Regions from separate parts of the Marichromatium purpuratum 984 genome, predicted to be linked through region 2. Evidence: predicted binding sites of a transcription regulator. Region 2 holds the regulator's gene; each other region holds the start of a gene.
The links. Region 2 encodes sigma-54, which starts transcription at its own class of promoters, with help from an activator protein. Its sites were predicted from a motif close to TGGCANGNTNCNTGCTT; they were not measured.
Positions count from the first base shown of each region.

Region 1: a site for sigma-54 is predicted at 2,146-2,162, ahead of glnL (nitrogen regulation protein NR(II)). Genes of this name have one in related genera too.
Region 3: a site for sigma-54 is predicted at 2,007-2,023, ahead of nifH (nitrogenase iron protein). Genes of this name have one in related genera too.

Region 1 is NZ_CP007031.1:3,747,074-3,751,408, forward strand. It holds gene ntrC (nitrogen regulation protein NR(I)) at 1-896, opposite strand, end outside; gene glnL (nitrogen regulation protein NR(II)) at 987-2,069, opposite strand; gene MARPU_RS16305 (DUF4124 domain-containing protein) at 2,194-2,715, opposite strand; gene glnA (glutamate--ammonia ligase) at 2,833-4,239, opposite strand.
Region 2 is NZ_CP007031.1:363,648-367,982, reverse strand. It holds gene lptC (LPS export ABC transporter periplasmic protein LptC) at 1-5, shown strand, start outside; gene lptA (lipopolysaccharide transport periplasmic protein LptA) at 2-490, shown strand; gene lptB (LPS export ABC transporter ATP-binding protein) at 504-1,229, shown strand; gene MARPU_RS01670 (RNA polymerase factor sigma-54) at 1,411-2,883, shown strand; gene hpf (ribosome hibernation-promoting factor, HPF/YfiA family) at 2,919-3,266, shown strand; gene MARPU_RS01660 (PTS sugar transporter subunit IIA) at 3,555-4,013, shown strand; gene hprK (HPr(Ser) kinase/phosphatase) at 4,033-4,335, shown strand, end outside.
Region 3 is NZ_CP007031.1:667,990-672,324, reverse strand. It holds gene nifD (nitrogenase molybdenum-iron protein alpha chain) at 1-947, opposite strand, end outside; gene nifH (nitrogenase iron protein) at 1,063-1,944, opposite strand; gene MARPU_RS03045 (NAD(+)--dinitrogen-reductase ADP-D-ribosyltransferase) at 2,124-2,975, shown strand; gene MARPU_RS03040 (L,D-transpeptidase) at 3,070-3,648, shown strand; gene MARPU_RS03035 (saccharopine dehydrogenase NADP-binding domain-containing protein) at 3,833-4,335, opposite strand, start outside.

The sequences.
Region 1 (4,335 bases), 400 kb from region 2:
AAACGCCCCTCACGCACCAGCGACTCGAGGTCCTGGTGGGTGGCGGCGATGATGCGCACGTCGACCTTGATCGGCGCCACCCCGCCGACACGATAGAACTCGCCGTCGGCGAGCACGCGCAGCAGCCGGGTCTGCAGCTCGGCGGGCATGTCGCCGATCTCGTCGAGGAACAGGGTGCCGCCGTCGGCCTGCTCGAAGCGGCCCTCACGTCGCGACTGGGCGCCGGTGAAGGAGCCGCGCTCGTGACCGAACAGCTCGGATTCGAGCAGGTCGCGCGGGATCGCCGCCATGTTGAGGGCGATGAACGGACGTTCGCTGCGCGGGCTGTGACGATGCAGCGCCTGCGCCACCAGCTCCTTGCCGGTACCCGACTCGCCATTGATCAGCACGGTGATATTGGAACGCGCCAGCCGACCCACGGCGCGGAACACCTCCTGCATCGCCGGCGCCTCGCCGATGATGTCTGGACCGCTCGGGCGCGGCACCTCCTCCTGGCGCTCCTCGCGTCCGCGCCGGCAGGCGCGGCTGACCTGCGCCACCGCCTCGTCGAGATCGAACGGCTTGGGCAGGTACTCGAAGGCACCGCCGTGGAAGGCCGAGACCGCGCTGTCGAGGTCCGAGTGCGCGGTCATGATGATCATCGGCAGTCCGGGATAGCGCGCCGAGACCTGTTCGAGCAGATCGAGCCCATCGATCCCCGGCATGCGGATATCGGAAAGGATGACGTCGGGCTGCTCGCGCTCCAGCGCCTCCATCACACCGACGCCGTTGGAAAAACAGGTGACGTGCATCTGCGCCTTGCGCAACGCCCGTTCCAGTACCCAACGGATCGACCGGTCGTCATCGATCACCCAGACCCGGGGCTCGCGGCTCCCTCGTTCGAGGCTGTGCGGCATCATCGCGCTCCCCGCATGCCGACGGCATGCCTCGGGCGGCGCTGGCGGGACGACGCCGACGGGGTTGGCGAATGGGGTGGTTGCAGGTTCCTATGCATGCTCCGACTCCAGCGGCAGATAGACGAAGAACACCGTCTCGCCCGGCCGGCTCTCGCATTCGATCAGCCCGCCGTGCTGGTTGATGAGTTCCTGTGCGATGGGTAGCCCCAGTCCGGTGCCACCCTGCTTGCCCGAGACCATCGGGAAGAAGATCTTGTCGCGAATGTCCTCGGGGATCCCCGGGCCATCGTCACGAACCTGGGTCTGCAGTACCAGCCGATACCGACGGCTGCCGATGGTGAACTGACGCAGCACCCGGGTGCGCAGCTCGACCCGGCCGTCCCCTCCAGTGGCGGCTGCGGCGTTGCGCGCGAGGTTGAGGAAGGCCTGAATCAGTCGGTCGCCGTCGCCCATCAGATCGGGGATGCTGGGGTCGTAGTCGCGCACCACCTCGGGTCCGCGCGGGAACTCGGCGAGGATCAGCCCGCGCACGTGTTCGAGCACGTCGTGGATGTTGAGCGCCTCGCGCTGCGGCATCCGATTGGGTCCCAGCATGCGATCGACCAGCGACTGCAGCCGGTCGGCCTCGTCGATGATGATCCGGGTGTATTCACACAGCGCGGGATCGGGCAGCTCCTGCTCGAGCAGCTGGGCCGCACCGCGCAGACCGCCGAGCGGATTCTTGATCTCGTGGGCGAGGCCGCGGATCAGCGCCTGGGTGGCCCGGTGCTGGGTGAGCAGGTGTTCTTCCCGGGTGATGCGCAGCTGACGATCGACCTGATAAAGCTCGACCAGCACGCCCTCATCCGCACCAAAATGGTGCAGCGGCAGGACGGTACAGTTCACCGTCTTGGTGCGCCCATCGGCCACGGTGACATTGATCTCGCGCTCGGTGAAGGGGTGGCGCGAGCGCAGCGCCGCCACCAGCCGGACCTCAACCTGGTTGTCGGGACAGGGCAACAGGTCGGCGGCGGCCTGACCGATCATGTGCCGGGCGCTGGCCTCGAAGAGGATCTCGGCCGCGGGATTGAGGTACTCGAGCCGCAGCTCCCGATCGAACAGCAGCACCGCCATGTTGACGTGATCGAGGATCGTCCGCTCCAGCGAGCGCTTACCGGTGGTTTGAGCTGTCATGGTCCATTTGTACGACTGAATGAGGTCATCCGAGACCGGAAGACGAGACAGGGCCTCCTGTCGTCGAGGAAAAGACTAGCAAGAGACAGGCCAGCACAGCCACATCAGCTGCGGGGAGGAGTGCTCAGAGTTCGCCGGGCGACGCGGCGCGACGCAGCTCGAAGCGGTGTGTCGGGGCGCGGGCGACCAACGCACCCTGCTCGTCACGGATCAGCGCACCAAGACGATGGGGACCGAAGGCCACGCCGTCGAGGGCGAAGCGGGTGGCGCCAGCCTCGATCACCGTCTCGAGCCCATCGAGCACCATCACCAGCCGATGCCCTGGCTGCAGCGTGGGTTCGAGCCCGAGTTCGACGGCGAAGCGATCCTCGCCGCGCATCAACACCGCCTCGTCGACGGGGGAGAGGATCTCGAAGCGCGTATAGGGACCGGAGAAGGGATCGATGGCAGGGGTCGGATCGACGGGGCTGTCGGCGAGACCCGAGGCCGGGGCGTCGACATGGAGATCGAGTCGCTCGGCGGCGGCGGCGGCGGGCCGATCGGAGAAATGCACCCGCCCGTCGGCATCGACCCAGCGATAGACGCCGGCCTGGACAATGAGGCAGGGGAGCAGCAACAGCGGGAGGAGCAGTGCCGACCGAATCATGGCCGAAGCATAGTCCAGCGTTGGGGGGCGCTCAAGCGGGGGGTGCCTGGACGCTGGTGGCGCATCCCTGCGCCGAGGTTGCGACCGCGCGGGATCCCGCGCGGTCGCGACAGCCGATCAGAGGCTGTAGTACATGTCGAACTCGACCGGGTGGGTGGTCATCCGCATGCGGGTGACCTCGTCCATCTTGAGGTTGATGTAGCTGTCGATCAGGTCATCGGTGAACACGCCGCCGACGGTGAGGAACTCACGGTCACGGTCGAGGTTGTCGAGCGCCATCTCCAGCGAGGAGGCGACGGTCGGGATGGCCTTGGCCTCTTCACGCGGCAGATCGTAGAGATCCTTGTCCATGGCATCGCCGGGGTGGATCTTGTTCATGATGCCGTCGAGACCGGCGAGCATCATCGCCGAGAAGGCGAGATAGGGATTGCCGGTGGGATCGGGGAAGCGCACCTCGATGCGACGGCCCTTGGGGCTGGCGCAGTGCGGGATGCGGATCGAGGCCGAGCGGTTGCGCGCCGAGTAGGCGAGCATCACCGGGGCCTCGAAGCCGGGGACCAGACGCTTGTAGGAGTTGGTCGAGGCGTTGGTCAGGGCATTGAGCGCACGCGCGTGCTTGATGATGCCGCCGATGTAGTAGAGGGCCATGTCGGACAGGCCGCCGTACTTGTCGCCGGCGAACAGGTTCTGACCGTCTTTGGCGAGCGACTGGTGCACATGCATGCCGCTGCCGTTGTCGCCGACCAGCGGCTTGGGCATGAAGGTCGCGGTCTTGCCGTAGGCGTGGGCGACGTTGTGCACCACGTACTTGAGGATCTGGTTGGCGTCGGCACGCTTGACCAGAGTGTCGAACTTGGTGCCGATCTCACACTGGCCGGCGGTGGCGACTTCGTGGTGGTGCACCTCGACGCCGACGCCCATCTCCTCGAGGGTCAGACACATGGCCGCACGCAGATCGTTGAGCGAGTCGACCGGGGGCACCGGGAAGTAGCCGCCCTTGACCTTCGGGCGGTGACCCATGTTGCCGTCGCCGAACACCCGCTCGGAGTTCCAGCCGGCCTCCTCGGAGTCGATCTTGTAGAAGGCGCCGCTCATGTCTGCGCCCCAGCGCACGTCGTCGAGCACGAAGAACTCGGGCTCGGGACCGAAGAAGGCGGTGTCGGCGATGCCGGTGGACTTCAGATAGGCCTCGGCGCGCTTGGCCACCGAGCGCGGATCACGCTCGTAGCCGATCATGGTGTCAGGCTCGAGGATGTCACAACGGATGATGAGGGTGCTCTCCTCGGCGAAGGGGTCCATCACCGCAGTCGTGGGGTCGGGCATCAGCACCATGTCCGAGGCCTCGATACCCTTCCAGCCCGCGATCGAGGAGCCGTCGAACATCTTGCCTTCCTTGAAGGCGTCCTCGTCGATCATGCTCGTCGGCATGGAGACATGCTGCTCCTTGCCGCGGGTATCGGTAAAGCGCAGATCCACGAAGGTCACTTCGTTGTCTTTCATCATCTTCATGACATCAGTGGTCATTCGAACGTCTCCAATGCTGAGTGCTGTGTTCTAGATACGGATAAGGCGTTGTCGGCCGAGCAATGCACAAGGCTTGCGCTGGCGTATCAGCGCTCG
Region 2 (4,335 bases):
CATGAGCCGTCCACTGCGCCTGCTGGCACTGTTGCTGTTGTTCGGCTGGAACCCGGCCAACGCGCTCGATGACGACCCCCAGCAACCGATGTATATCGAGGCCGACGACGTCGAGGTACGCGAGGCCGAGGGCACCAGCATCTATGTCGGCAACGTCGAGGTCACCCAGGGCAGCATGCGCCTGCACGCCGATCACATGACCGTCTATCACCGCGAGGACCGCCGCCCGCGCCAGATCATCGCCATCGGCACCCCGGCGCGCTTCCGTCAACTGCTCGAGGACGACCAGGGCGAGGTCCGCGCCTTCGCCAGACGCATGGAGTTCGACACCGACCGCGACGAGCTGGTGCTGATCGACGAGGCGGTACTGATCCAGGGCGAGGACCGCGTCGCCAGCGAGCGCATCGTCTACGACCGTGCCCGCGAACACTTCCGTGCCGGTGGCAGCGGTCGGGTGCGGATCACCATCACCCCCGAGGAGGAGTCATGACAGGGGTCGACGGATGAGCGTACTGCGCGCCGAACAGCTCAAGAAACGTTATCGCAGCCGCGAGGTCCTGCGGGGAGTGAGCGTCGAGGTCGAGGCCGGCGAGGTGGTCGGGCTGCTCGGCCCCAACGGCGCCGGCAAGACCACCTGCTTCTATCTCATCGTCGGGCTGATCCCGGCTGACCAGGGGCGCATCACCCTCGACGAGCACGACATCACGCTGATGCCAATGCATGCGCGCGCGCGCGCCGGACTGAGCTATCTGGCGCAGGAGCCCTCGGTGTTTCGCAAGCTCAGCGCGCGCGACAACATCCTCGCGATCCTCGAGACCCGCGGCGACCTCGACCGCGAGCAGCGCGAGCAGCGTTGCGAGCAGCTGCTCGAGGAGCTCGGCATCGCCCATATCGGCGAGTCGCTGGCACTCAGCCTCTCCGGCGGCGAGCGTCGGCGTCTCGAGATCGCCCGCGCGCTGGCCGTCGACCCCAAGGTGATGCTGCTCGACGAGCCCTTCGCCGGCGTCGACCCGATCGCCGTGGGCGACATCAAGGCGATCGTCTCGCACCTGCGCGAGCGCGGCATCGGCGTGTTGATCACCGATCACAACGTGCGCGAGACGCTCGACATCTGCGATCGCGGCTACATCATCAGTAATGGCGAGGTGATCGCCGCCGGTCGCCCCGACGAGCTGCTCGCCAACCAGCAGGTACGCGACGTCTATCTCGGTGCCGACTTCGCCATGTAGCATGTAGGCAGCAGCATCCGCGCCCCGCTGCTACATATTGGGGGTAAGATGAAGACCATCGCGTCCCGGCAGGGGACGCGCTTGACGTGACTCAGGCACCTTTGTTGCCACCCGACCTATAATCGTCATAGGACGGTCATCGACCCGGCATAGAGACAGACGCAAGACGCATCGGCGATCCATGAAGCAAACCATCCAGCTTCGCCTCGGCCAACACCTGACGATGACGCCCCAGCTGCAGCAGGCGATTCGCCTCCTGCAGCTGTCGACGCTCGAGCTGCAGAAGGAGATCCAGGAGGCGCTGGACTCCAACCTGATGCTCGAGGAGGCCGAGGAGGCCGACCGCTTCGCCGCCAACGGTGAGGACAGTGGCAATGGCGCACACGAGTCTCCGCCCAGCGATGAGCAGGGCAGCGCCGAGCGTGAGCTCCAGGGCGAGACCAACGAGATCCCCGATGAGCTCCCGGTCGACACCCAGTGGGCCGATGTCTACGACGGCTATCTACCGCCGAGCATCCAGGGCAGCGCCGAGAACGCCGACTTCGACCCCTTCCTCCACCAGAGCCGCCCCCAGACCCTGCACGATCACCTCATCTGGCAGCTCAACCTCATCCGACTGAGCGAGCGCGACGAGATGATCGCCGAGGCGGTGATCGACGCCATCGACGCGCGCGGCTATCTTCGGGCCGATCTCGACGAGCTGCTGGCCACCATCGGCGACGATCAGATCAGTCTCGAGGAGATCGCCACCATGGTGCACCGGGTGCAGTCGTTCGATCCCCCGGGGGTCGGCGCCCGCGATCTCGCCGAGTGCCTGCAGATCCAGCTGCGTCAGCTCCCCGCCGAGACCCCGCAGCGCGACCTCGCGCTGGCGATCTGTCGCGACGGCTTCGAGCACCTGCCGCGCAAGGACATCGCCGCGCTGATGCGCCGCTTCAAGCAGACCGAGCCCGAGATTCGTGGTGCACTCACGCTGATCTGCCAGCTCAACCCGCACCCCGGCGACTTGATCGCGCAGGAGCCCCCGGAGTACGTTGTACCCGACATCTTCGTGCGCAGACAGAATGGTCGCTGGTCGGTGGAACTCAACCCGGAATCCACACCCAAACTGAGGGTGAACGCGGACTACGCCAGACTGATCCGGCGCGCCGACACCAGCAGCGACAGCGTCACCATGCGCAACCACCTGCAGGAGGCGCGCTGGTTCATCAAGAGCCTGGCGAGCCGTAACGACACCGTGCTGCGGGTGGGCGCCAAGATCGTGGAGATGCAGCAGGCGTTCTTCGAGCACGGCGAGGAGGCGATGCGGCCGATGGTGCTGCGCGACGTCGCCGAGGCGCTCGAGCTGCACGAGTCGACCGTCTCCCGGGTCACCACGCAGAAATACATGCATACGCCGAGGGGCACCCTGGAGTTCAAGTACTTCTTCTCGTCCCACGTCAGCACCACTTCTGGTGGGGAGTGTTCATCAACGGCGATCCGCGCGCTCATTCGTAAGCTGATCGCCGCCGAACCCGCCAGAAAACCCTTGAGCGACAGCAAGATCGCGGCCGAACTGGCCGATCGCGGCATCCAGGTCGCGCGTCGAACCGTCGCCAAGTACCGCGAGGCCATGGGTATTCCAGCCTCGAACGAGCGCAAACGCCTGGCATGAGCAGGCTGTTTGGAACCCCTGTAAGGAGTCCAATGATGCAAATCAATCTGACGGGTCATCACGTCGACATCACCGAGGCACTGCGCGACTACGTCGACAGCAAATTCGCACGCCTGGCGCGTCACTTCGACCACGTCACCAATGCCCACGTCATTCTCAGTGTGGAAAAGCTCGACCAGAAGGCCGAGGCGACGCTACACATCAATGGTGGGAAGCTCTTCGCCGACTCCGTGCATGAAGACATGTATGCCGCGATCGACGGCCTGACCGACAAGCTCGATCGCCAGATCCTGCGCCACAAGGAGAAGAAGAACGACTATCGCAGCGCACCCGGCCCGAAGGCGGCCGATGCCGAGGCCGACGTCGAGGCCGATACCGAATAGCCCGGCAACGGCCTGATGGCCCATGCGTCGGCGGGGCGTCGGGGACACCCGACACCCGCCGGACCGACGCACCGACACCTCGAACGGATCCGTGACCGCGCCGTTCGGGGTGTTTTGCATTGAGACCCTGAGATCCGAGCCGATATCGACACCTGCCGGCTCCGACGACTCGAAGGACACCCAGACCCCATGACCACGACCACGCGCCCCGATCACCCGCCGGTATGGACACCGGACACCGTCGCCGCCCAGCGCCCCTGTCCCTGCGACCACCAGGAGCCTTGACCGATGTTCAGTCCAGACCTGATCAGCGAGGCCCGAGTCAGCTGCGGTGCCGAGATCGCCAGCAAGAAGCGGCTGCTCGAGACGCTCGCCGAGCTGCTGGCCAACGACCACCCCCGTCTCAACACCGAACTCGTCTTCGAGCGTCTGCTCGAGCGCGAGCGACTCGGCAGCACCGGACTCGGTCACGGTGTGGCGCTGCCGCACGCCCGCATCAAGGAGATCAACGAGGTGCTTGGGGCCTTCGTCAGCACCAGCACCGGGGTCGACTATGACGCGATCGACGGCGAGCCGGTCGATCTCGCCTTCGCCCTGCTGGTCCCGGAGAGCGCCACCGAGGAACACCTCCAGCTGCTCGCCCGGCTCGCCGGCATGTTCAGTGACCCGACCACCCGCGCCGCGCTGCGCGAAGCCCGCTCGGCGGCGACCGTGTTGCAACTGATCGAGACGAACGAGGCGCGCTAGCGCCACGCCGGCCTGGGCCATGCTCGACAGCCTCCAGTCACTCCTCGAACAGACCGGCCCGCGGCTGCAGCTGCGCTGGCTCAACGGCGAGCCCGAGCAAGGCTCCCCGCTGCGCCGGCCCGAGCGTGCACGCTCGCGCGAGTCGCTGATCGGCTCGCTCAACTGCATCCACCCCAACTGTCTGCAGGTGATCGGCCGCGCCGAACAGCGCTACCTCCAGGCACTGGGCCGCACCGCCTTCGAGGAAACCCTCGAACAACTCTTCGCCGAGCAGCCGGCAGCAATCCTGTTCGCCGACGGCCTCGAGCCGCACCCCGCCTTC
Region 3 (4,335 bases), 300 kb from region 2:
TCGAAGAAGGCGGCGATCTTGCGCAGCGATTCGGCGATCTTGGTCGGACCGAAGAAGTTGTACTCCATCCACGGGATGCTGTACTTCTCCTCCATGTACCGACTGATGTAGTTCATCGAGCGATAGCAGTGGATCAGGTTGAGCTTGACCTTGGGGGTCAGCTCCATCTCCGGCAGGGTGCCGTCGCCCGACCACTGCGCGACCACGCGCAGCCCCATCTCCTCGAGCAGGATGCGCGAGGACCAGGCGTCGCCACCGATGTTGTAGTCACCGATGATGGCCACGTCGTAGGGCGTCGACGCGAACGCCTCGTCGTCGCGATTGCCGAGCACGTGATCGCGAATCGAGTCGTTGGCGATATGGTGACCGAGCGACTGCGACACGCCACGGAAACCCTCGCAGCGCACCGGCACCACCGGCTTGCCGTGCTCCTTGGTCTTTTTCTTGGAGACCGCCTCGATGTCGTCACCGATCAACCCGATCGGACATTCCGACTGCACGCTGATGCCCTTGACCAGGGGGAAGAGCTGCTCGATCTCGTCGATCAGCTTCTCGAGCTTCTTGTCCCCGCCGAAGACGATGTCCTTCTCCTGGAAATCGGAGGTGAAGTTCATCGTGCCGAAGGTGTTCACCCCGGTGTGGCCGGTGTAGTAGTTGCGACGCCCGGCGCGCGAATAGGCGCCACAACCAACCGGACCGTGGGAGATGTGCACCATGTCCTTGATCGGACCCCACACCACGCCCTTGGAGCCGGCGTAGGCACAGCCGCGGATGGTCATCACGCCGGGCTGCGACTTGCGGTTGGAGATGATGCACTTCTTCGACTGCTCGACCGACTGGTCGTTGGCCGCGAGATGCTTGGCGCGATCCTTCCGCGCCTTGTCGGGATAGGCCTCGAGCACCTCTTGGATGAGGGCCTTGGTCTCTTCGAGGGTCATGTTCGACATGCTGTGTCCTCTATACGGCGCCGCGGCCAATCCGCCGACGGTCGCGCGGTGAGAAACGCTGGGGGACTGGACGTCGCCGACGGCGGCGCGTCCGCGCGATGGCTCGAGACTGGGCTCAGGCCACCGCCTCGTCTGCCGCGGTCTTGCCGACGATGCTCTCGTCCTCTTCCTCGAGCACGCCGAACTCCATCAGCAGGTCCTCGAGCGCATCCATCGAGATCGGCGTCGGCACCACGAACATCTGGTTGTCGATGATCTTCTGCGCCAGCGTGCGGTACTCGTCGGCCTGGCCCGACTTGGGGTCGTACTCGATGACCGTCATGCGACGGATCTCGGCGCGCTGCACGATGTTGTCGCGGGGGACGAAGTGGATCATCTGGGTGCCGAGCTGACGGGCAAGCTCCATGATCAGCTCGTCCTCGCGGGCGGTGTTGCGGCTGTTGCAGATCAGCCCGGCGAGACGCACGCCGCCGGAACTGGCGTACTTGACGATGCCCTTGGCGATGTTGTTGGCCGCGTACATGGCCATCATCTCGCCGGAGCAGACGATGTAGATCTCCTGCGCCTTGTTCTCGCGGATCGGCATCGCGAAGCCACCGCAGACCACGTCGCCGAGCACGTCGTAGAAGACGAAGTCGAGATCCTCCTCGTAGGCGCCCTCCTCCTCGAGGAAGTTGATCGCGGTGATGACGCCGCGACCGGCGCAGCCGACGCCCGGCTCGGGGCCACCGGACTCGACGCACTTGATGTCGCCGAAGCCAACCTTGAGCACGTCCTCGAGTTCCAGATCCTCGACCGAACCGGCGTCGGCGGCCATCTGCATGATGGTCTCCTGGGCCTTGGAGTGCAGGATCAGACGGGTCGAGTCGGCCTTGGGGTCACACCCGACGATCATCACCCGCTTGCCCAGCTCGGCGAGCCCGGCGACCAGATTCTGGGTAGTGGTCGACTTACCGATACCGCCCTTGCCGTAGATGGCGCATTGCCGTGTTGCCATGGTAGGTTCCTCTCATTGGCTCGCTTGGCGAGCGTTGCACGACGTTATCCACACGGAGGCTCAAGCAGCCACCGTGCCAACATCGATAAAACGACCTACCGCATTGATTTGGCTCGATTAACCACCCCCCTCGGGCAGAGGCCGGATGGTCGTATCCACGACAAAGCCGCAGGGGCTGTATGGATAGCAACAGACAACCGACCCAGACGCCCGACCCGCCGCCACCCTCGCTCCCGGCACACGCCCGACTCACGCTCAACCGCTGCAACCTGCCGGCGGTGATCCTCGGCAGCCTCACCTACCAGCACCATCCCGTCGACCTCGAACTCGACGGCATCGCCCCGCTCCACACCCCACTGCTGCGCAACCTCGACGCCATCCCCGGTCATCGCGCACGCGCGCGTCACTTTCAGGACTACATGCGCTGGCGCTTCTTGCTCGACCTCCCCGAGGAGGCCGGGCTCACTCGAGGACGTCGCGGACGCGCCAAGGCCGACTACCAGCGCATGGTGCGCGGCTGGTCGTTCGACTCCGACGGTCGCGAGGGTGCGGTGCTCAAGCGCTGGGTGGAGAGCCGCTTCGGTCTGCTCGCGCGCCACCACGCCGGTCCGCTGCACGGACGCGGCAGCGAGACCTATCTGCGCTATGTCGCCGCCGGCACCCAGGGGCTCTACGCCACCAACGCGCTCGAGTCCCAGCTTGACCTGCTCTATACCTATGGCCAGTACGAGTTGGGACGCCGAGCCCCCGCAGACACCCACCTGCGGCTCTATCGCGGGATCAACCGCATCGACGAACACGAGGTCCTCGAGCGGGTCGGACGCCATCGCTATCGCGTACTGCTCAACAACCTCAACAGCTTCACCAGCGAGCGCGAGCGCGCCGACGAGTTCGGCGACTACATCCTCGAAACCGAGGTGCCACGCCCCAAGGTGTTCTTCTACAACCGGCTGCTCCCCGACCTACTCAAGGGCGAGGACGAGTACGTGGTGATCGGCGGGGTCTACGAGGTGCGGATCTCGGTGTTATGAGCGGCCGGGCGGCGCGGACAGGGAGGGGCGCGACGCAGATCAACCCGGCGGACGCCGGCCCCGGAGACGGGCGGACACGCCGAGGGAGCGACCCATGGAGCAGCCGAGCGACACGGCCCATCCCGCCACCGCCATGACCATCCTGCTCGCCACAGCCCTGCTCGGCAGCGGCTGCGCGGCGCCACCCGACCGCCCTGCGCCGGAACCGGCCGACGTCCCGCCCGTGACGACCGCGACCGTCACGCTCGCGGCCGAACCGCCAGCACCGATGACATCTCCAGCCACAGATCCCGGCCCACCGAGCGGACCGAGCACCGCCGCCAGGCGCGCCATCCGCATCGAGCTCGGCGAGCAGCGCTTCACCTACATCGAGGACGGCGCACCGGTGCACAGCGGCCCGATCTCATCGGGCCGCGCCGGTCATCCCACCCCACGCGGACGCTTCGCCGTGCTCGCCAAGGACGCCGACAAGGTCTCCTCGCGCTACACCAACCAGCTCGGCTGGCAGGCATGGATGCCCTACGCCATCCAGTTCCACGGTCACTACTTCCTCCACGAGGGCTGGCTGCCCGGTCATCCCGACTCTCACGGCTGCGTGCGCGTCGGCGAGCAGGATGCCCGCTTTCTCTTCGAGCGCCTGCGGCTCGGCGACCGCGTCGAGGTCGTCGACTGAGCCGGACGACAAGGCGCGCGCTCACGGTGACGGACATCGGAACGCCGCCCCGGACGGAGCGGCGCACAAGGGAGGACAGCACCTGACCCGGGCAGGTGCCGACACGCACCCGACGGGGCGAGCGCCCCGCCCGAGGGCTCGGCACTGCGACCCGTCGAGCGGGGCAGGACCGCGCGGGCAGCCGTCAGACCGCTTCGGCGGGGGCTGCCTGCACGACCGCCGAGGGCGCGCCCAGCACGATCTCGGCGGTACCGTCCTCGTGGCTCGTCCAGTTCACCCGCAGACCGCTGTGCGCGGCCATCGCCTCCAGCGCCTCGCGCTCCATCTCGCGCACCAGCAGGGCCAGCTCCGGGCAGTCGAGTCGCGCGAACATCTCGGCATAGGCGCAGTACTCGATCATGCAGCTGATCCGTCCCTGCTCCTCGCGCAGGCGATAGCGCAGCACGCCGAGTGCCTCGCAACCGGCGAGGAAGGCGATCCAGTAGTCGGACACCGCCCGCCAGGGCTGGTCGAAGGCGGCGAAGACACTGGCATCGGGCCACAGCCAGCGCATCTCCATGCGCCCGGTCTCCAGAAACATCTTGCCGTACAGACGCAGCGCTTCATCGCGCCCCAGCACCTCGCGCGCGTGCGAATAGCCGGAGGTGAACATGGCGATGTCGCGGGTCACCGCCTGCCACAGCTTCG